DNA from 2 places in the Aeromicrobium panaciterrae genome. Region 2 is predicted to be linked to the other one. Evidence: riboswitches for the same ligand, from Rfam matches in the RefSeq annotation. Region 2 holds a riboswitch; the other holds the start of a gene.
The links. Region 2 has a riboswitch for cyclic di-AMP ahead of J2X11_RS05185 (C40 family peptidase). Riboswitches for the same ligand answer to the same signal wherever they lie in the genome.

Region 1: another riboswitch for cyclic di-AMP. It lies ahead of J2X11_RS10335 (C40 family peptidase); the one in region 2 lies ahead of J2X11_RS05185 (C40 family peptidase).

Annotation. Positions count from the first base shown of each region.
Region 1 is NZ_JAVDWH010000001.1:2,027,352-2,033,901, reverse strand. It holds gene ctaE (aa3-type cytochrome oxidase subunit III) at 1-348, opposite strand, end outside; gene J2X11_RS10360 (response regulator) at 375-779, shown strand; gene trpD (anthranilate phosphoribosyltransferase) at 785-1,837, shown strand; gene J2X11_RS10350 (Lrp/AsnC family transcriptional regulator) at 1,851-2,126, shown strand; gene J2X11_RS10345 (DEDD exonuclease domain-containing protein) at 2,123-3,826, opposite strand; gene J2X11_RS10340 (hypothetical protein) at 3,963-4,196, shown strand; cyclic di-AMP (ydaO/yuaA leader) riboswitch at 4,305-4,469, shown strand; gene J2X11_RS10335 (C40 family peptidase) at 4,475-5,446, shown strand; gene J2X11_RS10330 (hypothetical protein) at 5,439-6,550, shown strand, end outside.
Region 2 is NZ_JAVDWH010000001.1:987,924-994,473, reverse strand. It holds gene J2X11_RS05195 (Na+/H+ antiporter) at 1-1,386, opposite strand, end outside; gene J2X11_RS05190 (4-hydroxy-3-methylbut-2-enyl diphosphate reductase) at 1,423-2,415, opposite strand; cyclic di-AMP (ydaO/yuaA leader) riboswitch at 2,578-2,725, shown strand; gene J2X11_RS05185 (C40 family peptidase) at 2,725-3,300, shown strand; gene xseA (exodeoxyribonuclease VII large subunit) at 3,378-4,601, shown strand; gene J2X11_RS05175 (exodeoxyribonuclease VII small subunit) at 4,594-4,818, shown strand; gene J2X11_RS05170 (DUF4245 domain-containing protein) at 4,791-5,315, opposite strand; gene glpX (class II fructose-bisphosphatase) at 5,402-6,409, shown strand; gene J2X11_RS05160 (alpha/beta fold hydrolase) at 6,429-6,550, shown strand, end outside.

The sequences.
Region 1 (6,550 bases), 1.0 Mb from region 2:
GAAGTAGGTGAGGACGAACCACTCACGCATACCCCACTTGCCGATCTGCAGCAGCGACCCGCTGCGGCCCGGCTTGCCACGCTCAGCAGCGAACACGCCGAACTGGCAGGTGACCGACGACAGCACCAGGATCGTGGTGTTGATCGTCGCGAAGGGGAGGTCGAGCTTGGCGGTCTCTTGAGACCACAGCTCGGGGGAGATGTTGCGGATCGTGAAGTACGCCGCAAACAATCCAGCAAAGAACATGAGCTCACTCGACAGCCACACAATGGTGCCCACCGTCACCATTGACGGACGGCCTTCCTGGCCGTGGAGTCGTGAAGCAGGAATCACCGATGTAGTCGCCACGCGAACATCATATGTACGATCGACTCGTGAGTGAGCACAAGCCCCTACGTGTCCTGATCTACAGCGATGATCGCGACGTTCGCGCGACCGTCATCTCTGCCCTTGGAACACGTCCTCACCCGGACCTTCCACCCTTCGAATACCTTGAAGTTGCAACGGAGCCGGTCGTCTTCCAGCACCTCGATGACGCCAAGGCAGACCTGGTGATTCTCGATGGTGAAGCGGTGCCGGCTGGTGGCATGGGCATCGCGCGTCAGGTCAAGGACGAGATTTTCAATGCTCCGCCGATCCTGGTCATCACTGGCCGACCGCAGGACGCTTGGCTCGCTACTTGGTCGCGCGCCGAGGCTGTCGTCTCGCAACCACTCGATCCGATTCACCTTGCCGAGGTCGTCATCGACCTCGCCCGCGGTGTGCTCCAACCCGGCTGACGATCATGGTCAAAACTGCCGCGTCATCGTGGCCTGACGTTCTGGGGCCGCTCGTCGCGGGCCAGAACCTTGACGCATCGTCGACGACCTGGGCGATGGAAGAAATTCTCTCCGGTAACGCCACTCCGGCGCAGATTGCCGGCTTCGCCATTGCGCTGCGAGCCAAGGGAGAGACGATCGACGAGGTCCAAGGACTCGTCGATGCGATGTATCGCCATGCGATCCCGCTCAAGGTCGAGGGTCGCGCCGTCGACATCGTCGGAACTGGCGGTGACCTGGCCAAGACAGTCAACATCTCCACCATGTCTGCGGTAGTGATCGCAGGTGCGGGCATTCGAGTCGTCAAGCACGGCAACCGCGCGGCATCGAGCGCCAGCGGTGCTGCCGATGTGCTGGAGGAGCTCGGCGTACGACTGGACGTTCCTCCGACCAAGCTTGTCGAGGTGCTCGAGGCAGTTGGCATCACGTTCTGCTTCGCACCGGTGTTCCACGCCGGTTACCGCTTCACTGCGGTGCCACGACGCGAGCTGGGCGTTCCCACGACCTTCAACTTCCTCGGCCCACTGGTCAATCCGGCAAAGCCTGAAGCGTCGGCCATCGGCGTTGCGGATGGGCGAATGGGCCCGATCATGGCCAGCGTCCTCGCTCGACGCGGTGCAGATGCGTTTGTTTTCCGGGGAGACGACGGTCTCGATGAAATCACCACAACGACGACGACCACTGTCTGGATCGCTGACGGTGCATCCGGATCGGTGTCTGAGGACTCGATCGATCCCAAGAACTTCGGCTTCGACTACACCCCTGCTGCTGAGCTCACGGGCGGCGACGCTGCGTTCAACGCGAAGGTGTTCGAGCGCGTGCTCGCGGGCGAGAAGTCGTCCGTACGTACCGCCGTGCTGCTCAACGCTGGTGCGGGCATCGCGGCTCATGAGGCTGCTTCGGGTGATCTCAGGTCTCGGCTGCAGGCCGGCATCGATCGGGCGACGGAGTCAATCGACTCGGGATCGGCGGCCAAGGTCCTCGACAACTGGGCCAAGACAACTCAGACCCTGGTCTAGATAGGCTGACGAAATGATCACCGCCATCGTCTTCATCCAGGCCGACGTCTCGCGCATCACCGAGACGGCCAAGCAGATCGCTGACATTGACGGCGTCAGCGAGGTCTATTCGGTGACGGGCGAGATCGACCTCGTCGCCATGGTTCGCGTCCGCGAGGTTGACGATGTCGCCAAGGTCGTCGCCGATCAGCTCAACAAGGTCGAGGGCGTGCTGTCGACGCAGACCCAGATCGCGTTCCAGACGTTCAGCCAGCACGACCTCGAATCGACGTTCTCGATCGGCCTTTAGCCCGGCCTTTGCAGGTCTTGCCAGCGGGAATCGGCGAGCTCGAACGGTACGAGGTGTCGCGCTCCGCTTTGTAGCGACGTATGCCAGGTGCCGCGAACCATGCGGATGCCGGGGGAGTCGAGCCACCGCAGCAGGCACTCGGTCTCCTCGACCGTTGCCGCCGGGATCGGTCCGAAGCCGGGTGGGACGGTCTCGGCCGTGGCGAGGAGTGCATCGACCCACCCTGCTGAATGCGTACCTCTCGGCAGGATGCCGGCAGCAACCAGCCGGCCGTAGCGGATGACGTGAACTTCCCACCCCTCCTCGTGAGGAGCAGCCGCAACGAGCTCGGGTTGTCCCGTCAGCTCGCGCAGGCGCTGGGTGCGTACGGAGGCGCGCAGGAACGAGGTGAGGCGATCGCGCCACACAGCTGCGTCTTCGAATCGTTCGTTGCGAGCGAGATAGAGCATGTGCGCGTGTACGGCTGCGACGAGCTCTTCGGGATCACCGATCATGGCGCGTCGTACGCGTACGACCTCAGCGTCATAGACCTCGATATCGGCCGAGCCGTCGCACGGTGACAGGCAATGACCCATCTCGGCGAGAGCACATGGCGAGCTCTTGGACTTCAGTGCCAGGCGAGGAGTGCACTGCCGGATCTGGAACGAGTCGTGCAGTGCAGCGAGCGCGCCCTCGGCTGATTGACGGCCACGGAACGGCCCGATGTAGTCGGCCTCGTCGTCGAGCACAGTTCGTACGATCGACAGCCGCGGCCACGGCTCGCGTGTGAGCTTGAGCCAAGTGACCTTGTCGGGGAACTTGGAGCGCCGGTTGAACGGTGGACGGTGTTTGCCGATCAGACGGAGCTCGCGTACCTGGGCCTCGAGCGGTGTCGCGCACACGATGCCTTCGATGCGGTTGGCGAGCATCACCATCTGACCCATGCGGGTGCGTGTCTCGGCCTTGGTGAAGTAGGAGCGGGTGCGAGCTCGGAGGTTGCGCGAGGTGCCGATGTAGAGCGGCTGGTCCTTGTCGTCGCGGAAGACGTAGACGCCCGGTGCGACTGGAAGGTGGTCGGCGAGGTGACGCTTCTTGCGCTGTTCGGGGGTGACCTTCGACGTGTAAGTCGACACCTCTTCGAGGGTCGTCACTCCGAGGTTGCCCAGCCGCTCGAACAGTCCGTGCAGCACGTCGACCGTCGCGCGCGCATCGGAAAGGGCGCGGTGGTTGGGCGTCGTCGTGGCACCGAACTTGGCCGCCAGCGTCGACAGCTTGCAGTTGCGCACCTCGTCACGATTGAGGGCGCGACGGGCGAGGACTGCCGTATCGAGCACTTCGAAGCCGGGCCACGGAATGCCGAGCTCGCGACTGTTGTGCTTGAGGAATCCGACATCGAATGGTGCATTGTGCGCGACGAGGACACTGCCCTTGGCGAACTCGAGGAAGCTGGGGAGCACCTCGGCGATGCGAGGTGCGGAGATCACCATCTGGTTGGTGATGCCGGTCAGGACCGTGATGAACGCGGGGATGAGCTCATCGGGATTGACCAGCGTCTGGAACTCGCCGAGCACCTCGCCGCCGCACACCTTGACCGCGCCGAACTCGGTGATCTTGGACCCGCCGGCGGCCGAACCTCCCGTCGTCTCGAGGTCGACGACACAGAAGGTCGTGGAGGACAGGGGGCGGCCCAGCTCGTCGAAGGTTCCCTGGACTTCCTGCACGCGGCAAACGCTAAGCGTCCCCACCGACAGAGCTCCGCATCCTTGCTATGTCGGCGTTTTTGTCCGAGGTCGTCCCTAGCGTCATTCATGTACTCGCCAACTGGGCGGGTCGCACAGCGCATCAGGAGGTGCCGACATGCATGATCACCCAACTACCGACTCGGTCGTCGTCGACTGCGATCGGTGCCTCGTACGCAGCCCCGGTGCGTGCGGCGACTGCATCGTCACAGTTCTGCTTGGCGCACCACCTGTCGGCATCGAGATCGATGCCCAGGAGATGGCAGCGCTTGAGGTACTGGCCGATGCAGGCTGCGTTCCACCTCTGCGCCTCGTGACACCCATCACAGGCCCAGAGACGCAGGCCGTCTGAACCTGCTGATCAGGTTGATCTGACCCCACACGCGGCCTAGAGTGGGCCACTGTGCGTCCGGTGAACGGCGGCCCTCCAGGTCGGCGTCGGGCGCACCGCCTAATCGTCACAGTTGTGGTCCTGAATCATTTGAGGGCAAAACTGAGACGAACCGGGGACCCATGTTTGTGGGGTGAATCGGTTCACGCGTCTAGGTAACTAGTCGTGCGGACCGTAGGGCATACCTTGGCCCGAACCCGTCAGCTCACCTGGTAGGCGTCGAAGGTAGGAGTTCCTGCGTGCGACTGTCACGTGATCGAGCACGAAGCCGCGCTCTTGTAGCGGTTTCATCTCTTGCAATTGTCGGTGCGCTGTTCGCGTTCCCGTCGGCCCAGGCTGATCCTGCGCCCACGGTCGAGAGCATTGAGGCAGCGCTGCACAAGATCGAGGCGATGAACGAGCAGGTCAACCAGATTGGCGTGCGCACCAAGCAGACCCGCAACGAGATTGCTGACCTCAGCGACGACATCTCCGAAGCTCTGGTTGGTTACAACCAGCAGAAGGAGCAACTGAGCACTGCGATCGTCCAGCAGCAGATGGACGCCCCGCTCGGCCCGACCGTCAACCTCTTCGGTAGCGGCGACCCGGAGCAGTTCCTCGCAGGACTCGGAGCCGTACAGGCCCTCAACAGCACTCGCGCCGATGCTCTCGAGCAGTTCGGTGAGACGAGCAAGGCGCTGAAGAACCGTCGCTCCCAGCTCGAGGACCGCCAGGACGAGCTCGCCGACGCCAAGAAGCAGTCCGCCAAGACTCGCAAGGAGATCCGCAAGCAGTACGAAGCCATCAAGGCGCAGATCGAACAGCTCAGCCCGGCTGACCAGGCCAAGCTCGATTCAGGCTCGACCGAACTCGACTTCGAGCCGGTCGCATCGGGCCGTGCTCAGACCGCCATCAACTTCGCACTCGCCCAGCTCGGCGAACCCTACGCGTGGGGTGGTACTGGCCCCAACCGCTGGGATTGCTCCGGCCTCGTCATGAAGGCTTGGGCAGCCGCCGGGATCTCGCTGCCTCGCGTTGTGGGCCCGCAGTACGCCGCAACTCGCCACATCTCGGCCAGTCAGCTTCAGCCGGGCGACCTCGTGTTCTACGGCGGCATGTCGCACGTTGGCATGTACATCGGCAAGGGTCGCGTCGTTCACGCTCCTCGCCCGGGCCGCAGCGTCGAAATCACGGGCCTCGGGGGCTACAGCAAGTTTGGCCGGGTTGGCTGACCAGCGACGCCTGTCGCCGAATGTCACCGCTGCGTTAGTTCTCGTATTGCTCGGTGCTGCCCTCTTGCTCTGGCAGCGGCCGTGGGAGGGCTCGTCCGAGCCTGACGCGGTTGTCGAGGTTCCGGCCAACGCCAGCGCGCTGCTGACGCAGCAGTTCCGCGAACTGTCCGACGCAACCTCTGAATCAGAGTTCATCGCGGCAGCTGGCGCAAGCAGCGCGGCTCGTACGTTTGCCCGCGACGCCTGGTCCGCTCGGGACGCCCTAGGAGCTCGCGATGTCGACCTGCGGTACATCACGGGTGGCGAGGTTGCCGATCGTGCGGACGGATCGACCCAGGCCGAGGTCGAGGTCAGCTGGATGGCTGGAGGCGACTCAGGTCTCGCTGAGGAACGGCGTACGGCAACTGTGAAGTTCCGATTGGACCCACAGGCCGACGAAACGTTTGCCGTACGTAGCGTCACGGCGAGTGCTGGTTCGCTGCCGATCTGGCTGGCGGGCAAAGTCGACGTCCACAAGCAGGCCGAAACCACGGTCATCGCGGTGGACGGGGGAGTTGCCGGGCAGATCGACGCGATGACTGCGCGCGCTCGTGCCGCCGTTGTCGACGTCATCCCAGACGTCACTCGCAAAGTCGTTGTGGTTTCTCCGCACACCCAGGATCAAATGGCACAGCTTGTCGGCCGCAAGGTCGACGACATCAAGCAGATCGCGGCCGTGACGACGAACCTCGACGGCAGCAATGGCTCGGCTTGTGGCATCGTGATCGTGCTCAACCCGGCGGTGTTCGCAACCATGGACGATCGCGCAGCCCAGGTCGTCGTCACGCATGAGGCGACCCACCTCCTGACTTCTGCTGTCGGCACCTCGGCAGAAACCTGGGTGGTCGAAGGCTTCGCCGACTTCGTCGCCTTGCATGACGACGATGCCTCGTTGTCGCTGAGCGCCGGTCAGGTGCTTGCCGAGGTCAAGGCGGGCAAGACGCCGAGGCGACTGCCGAGTTCCGCCGACTTCGCGTCGTCGGGTCATGGGCTCGGCGCGTCGTACGAGGCGGCATGGATGATCTTCCGGATGCTGGGCGAGACGCACAGCGACGCAGACATCGT
Region 2 (6,550 bases):
GGCGTTCGTACGATCCGTAGCGCGCTCGCGAAGACGGTGCATGACCGAATCAGACACCGTGCCCTCGACCTCTTCGTCCAGGAACTTCATGCCCTCGTCGGCCACCGCCTGATAGACCGTCGCCTCCTGCAGGTGGTCTTCATGCCGATCGGGCCCCGGCACCTTGAGCAGACGGACGAGCGTCGGGATCGTCAGACCCTGGATGAGGAGCGTGCCGATCGTGACGACAAACGCCATCAGGACCAACACCTCACGCTTCTCGGTGTGCTCGGGCAGCAGGAACACCGCCGCCAGAGTCACGACACCGCGCATACCGGTCCACGCCACGAGGAAGACGACCCGAGGAGAAGGCCGTGGTTCGGCATCCCGGATCTTGGGGATCATGCGTGCCGCGTACGTCGCGGGGAACACCCACAGGATTCGCAGCAGGATCACGGCCGCAAGCACGGCTGCGCACGAGACCGCAATGCGCGGGCCCGACACGGTGCTCTCACCAAGGTCGTCCACGATCGAGCGCACTTGCAGCCCGATCAGAAGGAAGATGGCGTTCTCGAGTACGTACGAGATGGTGGACCAATTCGTACGCTCGAAGAGCCGAGACGATGCCGACTGAATGATCGGTGACTTGTGGCCAAGGATGATTCCGGCGACCACCACGGCGAGCACACCTGATGGGTGGCCCTCGACTCCGGGGATGTGAATCTCCTCCGCGGGGAGATAGGCGATCCAGGGCGTCAGCAGCGAGACAGCGACATCGGTGACGTCGTCCTGAATCAGCTTGCGGATTTTGCCGACAACGATCGCGACAAGAAGGCCGATCAGCGCCCCTCCAATCGCGGACAGCACGAAGCTTGCGCCGACCTCCCAGACACTGACCGTTCCGCCGATCGCAGCGATCGACGCGCGCAAGGTGACGATCGCGGTCGCGTCGTTCACGAGGCTCTCGCCCTCAAGGATCGTGACGACTCGGCGCGGGAGTCCCACGCGGCGAGCAATCGACGTCGCAGCCACGGCATCCGGCGGCGCGACGACCGCACCGAGTGCAAGCGCGACCGCCAGCGGTACGTCGAGCAGCCACCACACGAGCAAACCAACGCCGGCAGTGGTGAACAGGACCAAGCCAACGCTGAGCAGCGCAATCGGCCGCCGGTTGGCGCGGAAATCAACCAGCGAGGTCTGAATCGAGGCGGCATACAACAGCGGCGGCAACAGCCCGATCAACACGAGCTCAGGAGTCAGCTCGAAGTCCGGTACGAACGGCAGATAGGACCCGACGATCCCGACGACGATCAGTACGAGCGGCGCCGACATCCCCAGCCGACCGGCGGCTGCGCTCACGGCAACTGCGATCGCCAGCAGGGTGACGAGGGTTAGCGCAATGTCCACGGGAAGAGTCTGTCACCAGACGCCACGCGGACGGACCTACTTGTAGGGAACGCCGGCCTTCTTCATGTCCTTGCGGAGCTCGGGCGGCAGGGCGAAGATCAGGCTCTCGTCAGCCGTGCGTACGGCCTCAGCACCAGGGTGGCCGCGCTCTGCGAGATAAGCCAGCACTTCCTGGACCAGGTCATCCGGTACAGAGGCGCCCGAGGTGACACCAACGTTCTCGACACCATCGAGCCACGTCTCGTCGATCTCGGAGATGTCATCGATGCGGTAGGACGCTTTGGCGCCAGCCTCGAGTGCAACCTCGACCAGGCGCACCGAGTTGGAGGAGTTGGCCGAGCCGACGACAATCACGAGATCGGCGTTCTTGGCGATCTCCTTGACCGCGACCTGGCGGTTCTGGGTCGCGTAGCAAATGTCGTCGCTGGGCGGATCTTCGAGCTGCGGGAACTTCTGGCGCAACCGACGTACGGTCTCCATCGTTTCGTCGACACTCAGCGTCGTCTGTGACAGCCAGGAGAGGCGGGTGCCTTCGGGGAACTCGAGCGCGTCGACATCGTCGGGGGTCTGCACCAACGTGATGTGGTCAGGTGCCTCGCCTGCAGTGCCCTCAACCTCTTCGTGACCTTCGTGCCCGATCAGCAAGATGCTGTAGCCCTCGCTGGCGAAGCGGCGAGCCTCGTGGTGCACCTTCGTCACCAGCGGGCAGGTGGCATCGATTGTCTTGAGGCTGCGCTCGGCGGCTTCGGCGTGCACCATCGGCGAAACACCGTGCGCCGAGAACACGACAGTTGCGCCCTCGGGCACCTCGTCGAGCTCTTCGACGAAAATCGCGCCGCGGTCACGCAGGTTGTTGACGACATGCTTGTTGTGCACGATCTCCTTGCGCACGTAGACCGGCGAGCCGTAGAGGTCGAGAGCCTTCTCAACCGTGATCACCGCACGGTCAACTCCGGCGCAGTAGCCGCGGGGATCAGCGAGCAGAACGCTGCCACCAACAGACGGCATACCGAGCGACACTTCAGTCATGACTCCATCCTAGGCGACCGTCACAGTCCCCTTCTGAGAGCGCTGTCCTGCGACGCAAGTCACGCTCGATCTGTGACTTTGAATACGAGAAATTCGCTCTCCTCCCGGTAATGTCTAGGCCCGTTGACCCCCACCGGGGCCGACCTGCGGCCACGCTGAGGCCCATCAGGACCGCAGAAATCGAACCCGTGATGGGCACGGAAGACCCGGCAGTTCGGCTCCTCGGAGCCTTGGGGTGAATCGAATTCGACAGGCAACCTCGCGCCTGAACCCGACAGGTCATCTTTCGCAAGCGTGCTTGAGGAATCCATGCGCAACAGTTCACGTACTCTTGCCTGCGCTCTGCTGGCATCGTCCATCGCATTTGTTGGCCTCACTGGACCCGCTTCAGCCGAGACCGCTCCTGCGTCGCCCAACCTCATCTCCGCACTCCTGACTCCGGCGTCCGCGTCGGAAGCGACGGAACCGGCACCGCCTCCAGCCGAGACGGATGAGCCGACGCCCAAGCCGAAGCCCAAGCCGAAGCCCAAGCCGAAGCCCACGCGTGCCCAGAAAGTCATCAAGTGGGCCAGCAAGCAGAAGGGCGACCCGTACAAGTACGGCGCCAACGGCCCCGGCTCCTTTGACTGCGCTGGACTCGTCCAGTACGTCTACAAGAAGTCCGGCAAGAAGGTCGGTCGCACGTCGGGAGCTCAGCTCAAGGGCAAGCACATCTCGAAGAGCAAGAAGAAGAAGGGCGACATCCTGATCTTCATCAGCAATGGTCGCGCCTACCACTCGGCGATCTACGCCGGTGGCGGCAAGATGTGGGAAGCCCAGAAGTCGGGCACCCGCGTCGGCAAGCACAAGATCTGGAGCAGCGGGTACGTCGTACGCCGCCCCTGATTCACATCGCCATCCAGCGCGGCCCTTCACCACCGGTGAGGGGTCGCGCTGTCGTTCCGTCCCCCTAGGGTGTGCGTATGGCACTCGAGACGTCGGCTGAGAAGCCGGCACCGCTGCGGCAGATCTCGCAGCTCCTCGACGGCTACATCGCCCGACTCGGCGCCGTCTGGGTCGAAGCCGAAATCGCCCAGCTCACCCGTCGCCAGGGCGTCTGCTTCCTGACGCTGCGCGACCTCACAGCCAAGATTTCGATCGATGCGACGTGCAGTTCGGTCATTCTCGATGCCTCACCCACGCCGATCACCGAAGGTGCGCGCGTCATCGTGCACGCCAAGCCGACGTTCTACTCCCCCCGCGGCAGCCTGTCTCTCGAGTTGCGTGAGATCCGCCCTCAGGGCGAGGGGGAGCTTCTCGCTCAGCTGGAGCGCCGCAAGCAACTCCTCGCGGCCGAGGGCCTGTTCGACCCACGCCTCAAGAAGCCCCTCCCGCTCCTCCCCCGCGGCATCGGCCTGATCACTGGCAAAGCATCAGCCGCCGAGCGCGACATCCTCAAGAACGCCCGTCTGCGCTGGCCGGACGTACGGTTCGTCGTCCGTCATGCGCTGATGCAGGGTGCCAACTCCGCCGCAGATGTGATGGACGCCCTCAAAGAGCTCTCGCGCGACGACTCAGTCGACCTGATCGTGATCGCTCGCGGCGGCGGCTCGGTCGAGGACCTGCTTCCGTTCTCCGACGAGGGACTCATTCGCGCCGTGTTCGCTGTCGCCAAGCCTGTGGTGAGCGCCATCGGCCACGAACCCGACACCCCGCTGCTCGACCTGGTCGCAGATCTCCGCGCCTCGACGCCGACCGACGCAGCCAAGCGCATCGTCCCCGACGTACGCGAGGAGCTCGCCGGAGTCGCGTCGATGCGCGAGCGCGCCAACCTGGCGATCCGGTCGATTCTTGATCGCGAGTCACGCGGACTGGCCGAGATTCGCTCACGCCCGGTCATGGCCAACCCGTTGACTGTCGTCGACATGCAGCAGGGCGTCGTCCACGAGCTGCGTGACAGAGCGCGCCGCTCCTTCGGTCATCGACTCGACCGCTCAAGCGATGAGATTGGACACCACTTGGCGCGCGTACGTGCCCTTTCGCCACTGGCCACCCTGGAGCGCGGCTATGCCGTGGCACAGCTGCCCGATGGCACCGTCGTACGCTCGATCGCGCAGGTTGCTCCCGACTCCGAGTTCACCGTTCGGCTCGCTGACGGCAACGTCGGCGTACGCACGACCACCACCACTGAGGATGAACATGGCTGAGACTCCCGAGATCCCCTACGAGCAGGCCCGCGACGAGCTCATCTCTGTGGTGCAGAAGCTTGAGGTCGGCGGCACCAGCCTCGACGAGTCATTGGCCCTCTGGGAACGCGGCGAGGTCCTCGCCAAGATCTGCCAGCAGTGGCTCGACGGTGCTCGCTCGCGCTTGGCTGCTGCGGCTGGACTGCCCGATCAGGACGCAGAGAGCGAGGCCACGTAGGCCTCGACCTCGGCCCTCGGTGCCTCACCGGTCACGAGGGTCGTCAGACCCGACTCGGTTCGTACGAATGTCACCTCGCCGTCTGGGCCTTCGCGAAGGTTCCACGTCTCGCCGTCGATCGTGACCTCGCCCGCAGCCGTGCTGTCCTTCGCGTAGGTCGCGACGAGCTGCTTGGCGTCGCCCGTGCGTTGCTCGAGGCCGACGTACTCCTCGTCATCTGTCACGACTCCAAGGTGCCAAGTGGTCGGAGTGAACTGTGCGGAGGTGGCGACCCAGCCCTTGGGCAGCGTCGCCGGAGCCAACAGCGCGAACTCTGCAGCAGGTCGTGCGCTGCGAACCGTCGACACATAGTCAATCGGCTTGACGTTCGAGTCCGGTGTCTTGGTGAAGAGCTGGCCAAATCCCCACAGCGCGAGGACCAGTGCGCCGAGCACCGCAACCGACCGCACGATGTCACCCATCGAGGGATTGCCACGCGACGATCCGGTCGAGCTCATGCTCTTGCTCCTTGGTTGGGTTTCAGCGCTGTCACCCTACGTTCCTGACTTCGCGGGCCCCCACGGCGTACCGGTAAGATGCGGCCGTGGACCGCCTCCAGCCAGACTCTCAAGCCCCCGACCGCAACCTCGCACTCGATCTCGTACGAGTCACCGAGGCGGGAGCCATGGCCGCCGGCCGCTGGGTCGGTCGCGGTGACAAGAACGGTGCCGATGGCGTCGCGGTCAACGCGATGCGCAAGCTCATCAACACCGTACCGATGAACGGCATCGTCGTGATCGGCGAGGGCGAGAAGGACGAAGCCCCCATGCTGTTCAACGGCGAGCAGGTCGGTGACGGCACAGGTGCCGAGACCGACGTGGCCGTCGACCCGATCGACGGAACGACGCTGACTGCCAAGAGCCTGCCCAATGCGGTGTCCGTCATGGCGGTCGCACCTCGCGGCTCGATGTACGACCCGTCGGCCGTGTTCTACATGGAGAAGCTCATTGCCGGCCCCGAGGCCGCAGATGTCGTCGACATCCGCCTGCCAGTTGCCGAGAACATCTCACTCGTCGCCAAGGCCAAGGGCATCTCCGTCAGTGACGTCACAGTCTGCGTACTCGACCGTCCGCGCCACCAGGGCATCGTCGACGAGATCCGCGCCGCCGGAGCACGCATCAAGTTCATCATCGACGGCGATGTCGCCGGCGGCATCACCGCAGCACGCCCCGACACGGGAGTCGACCTGCTGATCGGTATCGGCGGCACCCCCGAAGGGATCATCACCGCCTGCGCGATCAAGGCGATCGGCGGAACGATCCAGGGCAAGCTGTGGCCGATTGACGACGACGAGCGCCAGCGCGCCATCGACGCAGGTCACGACCTCGACCGCGTCCTGCTGACCAACGACCTGGTCAACGCCGATGACTGCTTCTTCGTGGCGACCGGCATCACCGACGGCGAGCTCATGCACGGAGTCCGCTACGGCGCCGGCAAGGCCTACACAGAGTCGATCGTCATGCGCTCCCGCAGCGGTACGATCCGCAAGATCACCAGCGAGCACAGCCTGGAGAAGCTTCAGGCGTACTCCGCGATCGACTACGAACACTGAGCAACCACACAGAGGACGCATGACTTCATCGGGAGAGTTGTTTGCGTCGCTGCCCTCGGGCATCGACATCTGTTACGAGACCTTCGGCAACGCCGAGGATCCTCCGCTGCTTCTCATCATGGGCATGGGCGGACCGATGAA